3 regions of the Gilliamella sp. B3367 genome follow, and region 3 is predicted to be linked to each of the others. Evidence: riboswitches for the same ligand, from Rfam matches in the RefSeq annotation. Region 3 holds a riboswitch; each other region holds the start of a gene.

Region 1 (3,289 bases), on a different contig from region 3:
CATATCGTTGGCATGTTCGTTTTCCATTTTTTCAAGATAGGCGATTAACATCCCAAATTGGGTTCCCCAATCACCAACATGGTTGGCACGGATAACATTATGACCAAGAAAGCTTAATACTCGGACACTAGCATCACCAATAATGGTTGAGCGTAAATGGCCGACGTGCATCTCTTTTGCTACGTTTGGTGCAGAGTAATCAACCACAATAGTTTGTGGTTTGGCTGGTAAAGTAATATTCAGTTTATCACTATTTAGCGCGACTTCGTTTTGTTCAGCAATCCAACTATCTTTTAAAAAGATATTAATAAAACCAGGACCGGCGATCTCGATTTTATCGGCAATATCATCAATATCAAGATGTTGTAAAACTTTTTCAGCTAATGCTCGTGGTGGCATTCCCAATTTTTTAGCGGTAGACATGATACCATTTGCTTGGTAGTCACCAAATTGGGCTTTAGCTGATTGCTTGATTAAAGCGTCGCAGTTTTTATCAGCACCCGCCATAATCATTGCTTGAGAAACACGTTGTGTTAATAGTTGTTGAATATTCACACTGAACCTAATCGATTAAAATAAAATGCCCAATATAATACTGATAAATTGATAAATTGTCACTGTGGGATTAGTTAAGGACAAGTAAATAGCAGATTCTTTTATAAACGAAAATTTTTTTATTTAGATGTAATCTATCAACTCAATTATAAAATAGATAAAAAAATAAAGAGAAAACAGGTGCCGAAATTTATTTAACTACCTGATTATCAATATCCTTTTGCTCTTTTCAACGTTGGTGTTTGCTCAAGGCCATCTGCAACAACTCAGATTCACAATTGACAAAATACTATGATAATCATGGTGAAAATATCTTTTTGAATGAATATGCAAAACTCACTCACTCCTTAAATAAGCAATAAATCGATTTTCCGATTACAAATGGGGCTAGGCGGGAATTTTATAAAGAATAGATCTATCAGTTTGATCAAGCGCAGTTACTCTCTTCCAAAATCGTAGATAAGTTTGCAGGCAACCGTTGAAGGTAACTATTTACAATTATACCTTCACCCTCTAAACTAATGTCGTTCTCAACGGGGTGCCCTAGTGGGCTGAGAGTGTCAGATTGACTGACATAACTCGTCGAACCTGAACTGGATAATGCCAGCGGAGGGATTTGAGTTATTATATCTGCTCAAACCTTTTGTCTTTTACCTATTTCTTTGGAGGCAAAATGTTTTGTAAAAACTTTTTACTACCTGTTATTTTTTTATTTTCACTTTTTAGCCCATTAGCCAATGCAGAACTGCCTACTTTGACGGTTTATAGCTATAATTCATTTATGTCACAATGGGGACCCGGCGAGGCAATCAAAAAAGGGTTTGAAGCCCAATGCAATTGCCAACTTGAGGTTGTGACATTAGGTGATGCTGTGTCGGTTTTAAATCGTATTCGCCTTGAAGGCGATAAAACGAATGCGGATGTTATTTTAGGGTTAGATAACAACCTATTAGAGCAAGCCAAACAAGCGAATATTCTTATTCCTCATCAAATCGCTAAACCCGACAATCTTAACACCAATTGGTGGGATGATAGTTTTATGCCTTATGATTTTGGTTATTTTGCTTTTATCTACAATAATAACAAAGTCAAAAATCCACCTCATTCTTTACATGAACTGGTTGAAAATAAAGCCGGTTGGAAAATCATCTACCAAGATCCAAGAACCAGTACACCAGGACTCGGTTTACTATTTTGGGTAAAAAAAGTTTATGGAGATAAAGCAGCAGAAGCGTGGCAACAAATCGCTAAAAATACGGTGACGGTCACCAAAGGTTGGAGCGAAGCTTATGGTATGTTTTTAAAAGGCGAAGCGGATTTTGTACTTAGTTACAGTACATCGCCAGTGGCACATATCATTAATGAAAACGAGCATCACTACGAAGCAGCTATTTTTGATGAAGGGCACTATCGTCAAGTTGAAGTAGCCGGAATTATTAAATACAGTCAAGAAATTGACCTAGCGCGCCAATTTTTACGTTATTTGCTGACACCTGAAGTCCAACACCAATTTGCTGAGAAAAATGTGATGTATCCGATTATCAAAACGGATCTACCTAATGCCTTTGCGCAAATTAATTCGGTCAATAAATCGTTAGAATTTGAGCCAGCAGAGATTGAAAAACATCAAAAAGCTTGGATTCGAGAATGGCAATCGGCAATTAGTAAATAGATCCGTATCGCCAATGTTGAAATTTAAATCGTTATTACCCGGAATGAGTGCGGCGAGCTTAATACTCATCATTTTAAGCTCGGCACTTATTGCTATTTGGCGATTTGCCTTAGAGTCAGGAAATTTGACGATTTATCTTGATAGTTATGTGCTTCATATTGTTTGGATCACTTTTTATCAAGCTTTGTTATCGACAATACTTTCGCTGGCATCAGCAATATTAATGGCTAAGGCGCTCTCCTTTATTGATTTTAAAGGTAAAAAGTTACTGATAAAAATAATGCCAATTACCTTTATTTTACCCGCTTTGGTGGTTGTGACAGGGTTGTTGTCGGTATATGGGCAACAAGGTTTACTGGCTTACATTTGCCAAGTACTGCATATCCCATTTTCATTTCCTATTTATGGCTTGCAAGGTATTTTGTTGGCGCATGTTTTTTTGAATTTTCCTTATGCTTGTGTGCTCTTTTACAAAACATTAAACAGTGTTGCGATAGAACAAAGACAGTTAGCGGCACAACTTAATTTTTCAACATTTACCTATTTTAAATTACTTGAATGGCCGTTACTTCGTAGACAAATATTGCCTATGGCAGCACTTATTTTTATGCTCTGTTTTTCGAGTTTTGCCATAGTGCTTGCATTGGGTGGTGGTCCAAAATACACCACGCTGGAAGTGGCTATTTATCAAGCGGTGCGAGACTTTGATCTATTACAAGCCGCATTACTATCTTGCGTGCAGTTGGTTTGCTGTATTGTTTTTATCAGCTTGATGCAGAAAATAAATAGAAATGATAGAAAGCTGAGTGTTAAATTTAGTCACTCCAACTATCAATTACCGATAACCAATTGGTTAAAAATGATTAGTATGATAATTATCGTAATAGGGGGATTATTTATATTGTCCCCGATGATTACTATACTTTTTCAAGGTTTCTATTTTTTCCAAATCTCATTACTCACATCGATGTTGCAACAAGCCTTACTCTATTCAATCCTTATTGCTATAGGTTCGGCTATGATAGCGATATTACTTGGGTTACTTTTGCTATGGACCAATTG
Region 2 (3,289 bases), on a different contig from region 3:
TTAAATTGAGCCTCAATAAATTCGGGTGGCACCGGGTATATGCTATTAACACCTTGTGTACTTTGTGCGGTTAAAGCAGTAATGACTGACATCCCATAAGCGCCAAGCGCTGAAAAGGCCTTTAAATCGGCCTGAATACCTGCACCGCCACTAGGATCGCTACCAGCTATAGTTAATGAAACTGTTGTCATGGTTTAATTTCCTATCTTGCTTGTCTTATTTTTCTAATCAAATCAGATGTGGCCTTAGCAATATCTCCTTGCCCGCAAATTGCGGATACAACGGCAATACCTTCAATGCCAGTTTGAATCACTTCAGTTAAATTGTTTACACCGATACCACCGATCGCAACGGCAGGGCATTGTTTTGCTTTAACAAGTTCAGTCAATTGGGCGATGCCTATTGCTTCTGCTGCATCTTTTTTGGTGGGGGTTGGATAGATAGGGCCAATACCTAGATAATCGACTAGTTGCCAAGGAACGCGCTCAAGTTGCGAATAATTAGAGACTGAAAGCCCTATCCATTTATCTTCTCCAATTAATCGTCGTGCAACTTCGACAGGTAGATCGCTTTGTCCAACATGAACACCATCGGCATCGACAGCTAAAGCTATATCAATATGATCATTAATCAATAGTGGAACTTGAGTGTCGATTAATACTTCTTTTAAAGCTTGGGCGGCTTTATACCAATTTCTACCTGAATATTCTTGTTCTGAACGTAATTGAACGGCAGTAACACCATTTTCAACTGCAAACTTAGTGGTATTAACCATACCATTTATGCCATCACAAAGTACTGGGTCAAGTACTAAATAGAGTGTTAAATCAAGTTGCTTCTTCATCAAAAATCCTTATTTGTGGTGAAAAGAGAAAGTTGGTCAATAATTGACATAGCAAAAGTACCTAGCCCTTGCTGTTTATTAGCGAGTTCCCCCGCTTTTTTCATCATAAAGCAGGCTGAAGCAGTAGCCTTTAAATGATCTTCAGAACTTGCAATCAATGCTGCCACAATCGCAGATAATGAACAACCAGTACCAGTTACTTGTGTTAGCGCGATATCACCCCCAACAATGCTATAAACCTGCTCACCATCTATGACATAATCGGTCTCACCTGTTATTGCAACAATGGTTTGATATTTCTTGGCTAATAGCATTGCCGCATTTAATGCAGAATCAGTAGAATCCAGTCCATCAGGCCCTTTTGATGATGATTGTTGACCACTTAATGCTAGAATTTCTGAAGCATTTCCTCGAATAACTGTCGGTTTAAATTTTAATAATTGCTTAGCAATTTCAGTACGATATTTCAATGCTGCTCCAACTGCGACAGGATCTAATACCCAAGGAGTTTGATTAGCTTTTGCGGCGGCTAGTAACATGCTTTTAGCGCTGTGACTATTGATCGTGCCAATATTAATTAACAAACCATTTGCAATGGCAACAAAGTCCTCAACTTCTTGCTCAGCTACCACCATCGCTGGTGAAGCCCCAATCGCCAAAAGAACGTTAGCAGTGTAATTTTGTACCACATCATTGGTAATACAATGGATTAAAGGTCGCTTCTGATGAACTTGCCCAATAAAAGGAATGGCATCCTGATTTGAAAATAATTTAATGACCGACATATTCTTTCCTTATCTAATAAATAATATTAAGGGAAGAATGTGTCAAAAGCGGTAATTAAGACAGAGACTTCCCTACGCTGGCATGATCCAGATCAGGTTCAACGGGTAAATTCTCAGTTTTTTGCTCTAACAAAAAACACCCCGAGTCTAAATAACAAATTTGGATAAAATTGAATCTATTATGAACTGAGTTTAAAAATTAAACAAGTTATTGTAATAATCTTTCTATATCACTAATGGCGCGTCTATCCGGTAAGAAAATTATTAAATGATCGCCATCTTCAATCATTAAATCCGTATTTACTATAATTACATCTTCACCACGAACCACAGCACCAATCGTAGCACCTGAAGGTAATTTTAAACTGTTGATATTTTTACCGACTAATTTTGAATTTTCGGCTTCACCACGAGCAACTACTTCGACAATTTCTGATTCACCTTGGCGTAATGAGACAACTTTAACTACACCTGTTTGCCTAACATGGCTTAGTAGTTCTGAAATAGTGGCATGTTGTGGTGAAATCGCGATATCAATAACACTATCGTTAATCAATTCTAAGTAGGCTTGTCGCTGGATAAGAACGATGACTTTTTTTGCCCCCATTCTTTTTGCCAGCATAGATGACATAATATTGGCTTCATCATCGCTAGTGACCGCCACAAACAGATCGGTTAACTCGACTTGCTCTTGCGATAATAATTCTTGGTCTGATGATTCACCATGTAACACGGTGGTATTAACTAACTGCTCAGCTATTAATTCAGCTTTTTCTGCATTACGTTCAATCAACTTAACTTGATAATCATTCTCTAAACGTTTAGCTAAAGCAATGGCAACGCCACCACCACCGCTAATAATAATACGTTTATAAGGTTTTTCTAGCCGTTGTAGTTCACTGGTTACAGCTTTAATGTTAAGAGGAGGGGTAATAAAATAAACCATGTCTCCAGCTTCAATTAAAGTCGAACCTATTGGGCGAATAAAACGATTTTGACGATAAATAGCAACAACACGCGCTTCGACATGTGGTAAATGCTCTTTAAGTTCGGATAGTTCGCTCCCCACTAACGCACCACCGTAATAAGCGGTTACAGCAACCAAACAGACACGATTATCATAAAACGAAGCAAACTGTAGAGCACCAGGATATTGAACTAATTGGCTAATATGATTTGTAATTAAGTTTTCAGGAGCAATAATATGATCGATGTTGATACAATCTTTATTGAAGAATGGGTATCTTTCATCGTTATATTCAGGAGCACGGATTCTAGCAACTTTTTGTGGAATATTAAACATCACATGCCCAATCTGACAAGCCATCATATTTACTTCATCAGAATTGGTAACGGCAACTAACATATCGGCTGATTCCGCGCCAGCACTCTCTAATACTTGTGGGTAAGATGATTTACCGCAAATGACTTGTAAATCAAAACGCTCTTGCAAAGATTGCAATTTATCATGATCTTCATCAACGACAGTCACATCGTTCTGCTTTTCAGTTACTAGATATTCAGCAAGTGCACTACCAGTTTGGCCTGCACCAAGAATGATAATTTTCATAATAAACCTATTATAATCAAAAGGCCTCAAGCTAACTCATTATTAGAACAATAGAGCTCATATCAATTAAAGCCGTTTGATATTGTTTAG
Region 3 (3,289 bases):
CCTTGCATATAACTTATTAATTATTATATTGTTATGGAGTTATCAACAGGTTTGTTAAATACTTATCAAATAATAAAGTGAATAATTTAATCGATTAATCTAATTTATCGATTTACTATTGTTATCTAATAGTGATTAGACTATAGTAAAAGTCAGCCTATTTTTTAGGCTGGATTCATCTTCAAAATCTATCAGAATGTTATTTATACAAAGATTAACTAAATTTGATGATTAACAAATGAGTTTTATAAAATAAGGAAATCACCATGGCTGATATTAATCTTTCCGATGATTTGATAAAAGATTTTATCTACTCAATGTACCGTAAAGAGGTATTATTAAATTTAAAAGGTGTGGTTTTGACTGAAGAAGATCGCAAACAACTCCACGCAAAAAGAGACTTTGTAAATCAATTATCTGAAGCCGAACTATCCGATATTCGCTCATGGGTTCTAGATAAATTAAAATTACTTGAAAACCAACACCAAGAGCAGAATTAACTAAAAAATCTATACTAAGCTAGCTTTTTCAAATCTATTGATAAAATTTATTTGCAGCGTTATTCAAAACGATATGGACAGTTTAAACAATCGTTTTATAATGCATCAGTTACTCGATAATCTTAAGGAAAGATCATGAAAAAGTTAGCAGTAGTGTTATTATTAGGTCTCCCAGTTATTGCATCTGCGTCCAATTGTGACGAAATTAGTGCAAATATCGCCGAAAAAATTAAAAATAACGGTGTTAATGAAAATAGCTTCCAATTAAAACTTGTTCCTCAAGATGAACAAAATATTGAAGGTAAAATCGTAGGATCATGTGATCGAGGTAAACAAAGCATTGTTTATATTCGTACACCATCATCAAAATCAGTTAAAGATGAGCCTGAAACACCTGTTGAAATCACACCACAACCCGTCGAGTGCTACAGCCCTAGTAACGCTCCAGTTCAAACGCCAGCTTCGGCACCAGTAGAAAAAGTTCAAACTCCAGAGCCGACTTCTACAGAATCTCAGGAAACTGAACAAAAAGCAGAATAAACGGAAATTTAAGTAACCATTTTATAAATTTTATAATTTGTTTAACCGGGGTGCTATAGGCTGAGATTATACCCGTTGAACCTGATTCGGTTAATACCGACGAAGGGAGTTTAAAACACGTCTATTATAGAAATCTGTTTAACTCCTTATAGCGAATTTGTCAAAAAGGAGTCATTATGCCATCATTTAACTCACTGATTGAATCAAGCGAGTGGAAACACTATATTCAACATGATTTTGTTCAACAATTAGGAAAAGGCACATTAGACTTAACCTGTTTTCAATACTACCTGAAACAAGATTATCTTTTTTTAATCAACTTTTCCCGAGCTTGGGGACTTGCAGTATATAAAAGTCACGACATTGCTCAAATTCGTCAATCATTAGAGAGTTTAAAAATCATTGTTGAAGTTGAACTCGATCTGCATATTGAATATTGCAAAAAATGGCAGATATCTGAATATGAACTAAGCACATTAAAGGAAGCCAAAGCCAATAGCGATTATACACGTTATGTGCTTGATATAGGATTACACGGCGATATATTAGATATACACATAGCGATGGCGCCCTGTTTAATTGGGTATGGCATGATTGCCAATTGGATTCAAGGTTGGGACGAAAACAACCCATATCGCTCTTGGATTGAGATGTATGCTAGTAAGGAGTTTCAACAAGCAGTACAAAAAGAAATTGCTTGGATAGAAGGACAATTACTTAATATCAGTGAAAACCGATTTAAACAATTAAGCCAAATATTTAAGCAAGCGACGCAATTGGAAATAAATTTTTGGCAAATGGCATTGGATAAAAGTGACTAGTAAACAGCATGTTTTACCATTTTAGATAAAACATGCTGAGCATGAATTATAAAAGTTGTTGATAGTTTTGCTTGGTTACATCATCCCAAACACTTGCTTGGACTTGCCCAATATGATGTTGTTGTAAAAGCAACATAGTTAGTCGAGATTGTCCAATCCCTCCACCAATTGTCTGTAAAAAATCACCATTAGCTAATGCCTTATGCCAAGCATATTGCAGACGATCTTCATTATTGGTTAATTTTAATTGACGCTTTAACGTCTCAGGATCGACGCGAATACCCATTGACGAAATTTCAAAACCACTATTTAAAACTGGATTCCAAACTAAAATATCACCATTTAATCCTTTAGAACCCATCTCATTATCGCTACTCCAATCATCATAATCAGGGGCGCGCACATCGTGTTTTTCTTTATTTGACAAATCACCACCAATACCGATTAAAAATACTGCGCCTAACTCTTTAGTAATCGCGTTTTCGCGCTCTTTTGGTGACAAATTAGGATAACGTTTTAATAACTGCTCACTATCCATAAAAGTGATCGACTCTGGTAAAAAACAAGAAAGATGATATTTTTCTGAAACCACTTTTTCTGTAGCCTTAATAGCACTATAAATCTTCTCTACCGTCTGTTTTAAATAAGCTAGATTGCGATCTTCAGGACGAATCACTTTTTCCCAATCCCATTGATCGACATAAACAGAATGAATAGGGGAGAGCTTATCTTCATCAGGGCGAAGTGCTTTCATATTGGTATAAATACCTTCACCAACTGGAAAATTATGTTGGCTCAAGATTTTGCGTTTCCATTTAGCGAGTGAATGAACCACTTCAAATTGCGCATCAGGAATACTCTTAATATTAACCTGAACCGCCTTCTCAGTCCCAGATAAATTATCCTGAACACCATCACCAATTTGACTCAAAAGTGGGGCTTGAACTTCAATTAGTGATAAATTATTAGCTAATTGCTCAGCAAAAAATTGTTTAACAAAATTGATCCGTTGTTGCTGCTCTTTAAATGATATCGTCATGTCTCATCTCAAAAAGTGAATGGGTTAGTGACGATAAATTAAACTAGAAAACAGAAATATGCAAGTTAGAACATATACGGACTTTTTATAAAACGCTAAGCACTATAATTAAATTCACAGATTCCCGATGCGGGCAAGGACTACATCACACATTAAACGTAAAAAATGAAATTAAATTACCCAATAATACAATATATTAGGTAATTATGCTTCATCATATAGGTAAAAGATAATTGAGTTAATTATTGATTAAAATAGGTGGAAACAATATGGGTTAAATTTGGCTTTTGCCATTTTGCGATGAACACAAAATTAGGTACTATAAATGGATACCTTTTGTTTCCAGCCATAGTAAATTCAAATTTGCTGGTAATCCAGCCTTTCTTGAA

The links. A riboswitch is a leader RNA that binds a small molecule or an ion and turns the genes downstream of it on or off. The one in region 3 is predicted to bind thiamine pyrophosphate.
Region 1: another riboswitch for thiamine pyrophosphate. It lies ahead of thiB (thiamine ABC transporter substrate binding subunit); the one in region 3 lies ahead of tenA (thiaminase II).
Region 2: another riboswitch for thiamine pyrophosphate. It lies ahead of thiM (hydroxyethylthiazole kinase); the one in region 3 lies ahead of tenA (thiaminase II).

Annotation. Positions count from the first base shown of each region.
Region 1 covers NZ_JAFNNJ010000001.1:655,051-658,339, forward strand. The annotation lists gene argS (arginine--tRNA ligase) at 1-555, opposite strand, end outside; TPP riboswitch at 1,080-1,188, shown strand; gene thiB (thiamine ABC transporter substrate binding subunit) at 1,229-2,227, shown strand; gene thiP (thiamine/thiamine pyrophosphate ABC transporter permease) at 2,241-3,289, shown strand, end outside.
Region 2 covers NZ_JAFNNJ010000003.1:212,943-216,231, forward strand. The annotation lists gene thiD (bifunctional hydroxymethylpyrimidine kinase/phosphomethylpyrimidine kinase) at 1-191, opposite strand, end outside; gene thiE (thiamine phosphate synthase) at 203-844, opposite strand; gene thiM (hydroxyethylthiazole kinase) at 844-1,629, opposite strand; TPP riboswitch at 1,682-1,783, opposite strand; gene trkA (Trk system potassium transporter TrkA) at 1,838-3,199, opposite strand.
Region 3 covers NZ_JAFNNJ010000002.1:560,773-564,061, reverse strand. The annotation lists gene J3U23_RS05655 (hypothetical protein) at 267-500, shown strand; gene J3U23_RS05650 (DUF1161 domain-containing protein) at 636-1,040, shown strand; TPP riboswitch at 1,077-1,165, shown strand; gene tenA (thiaminase II) at 1,217-1,861, shown strand; gene asnA (aspartate--ammonia ligase) at 1,908-2,900, opposite strand; gene J3U23_RS05635 (hypothetical protein) at 3,143-3,289, opposite strand, start outside.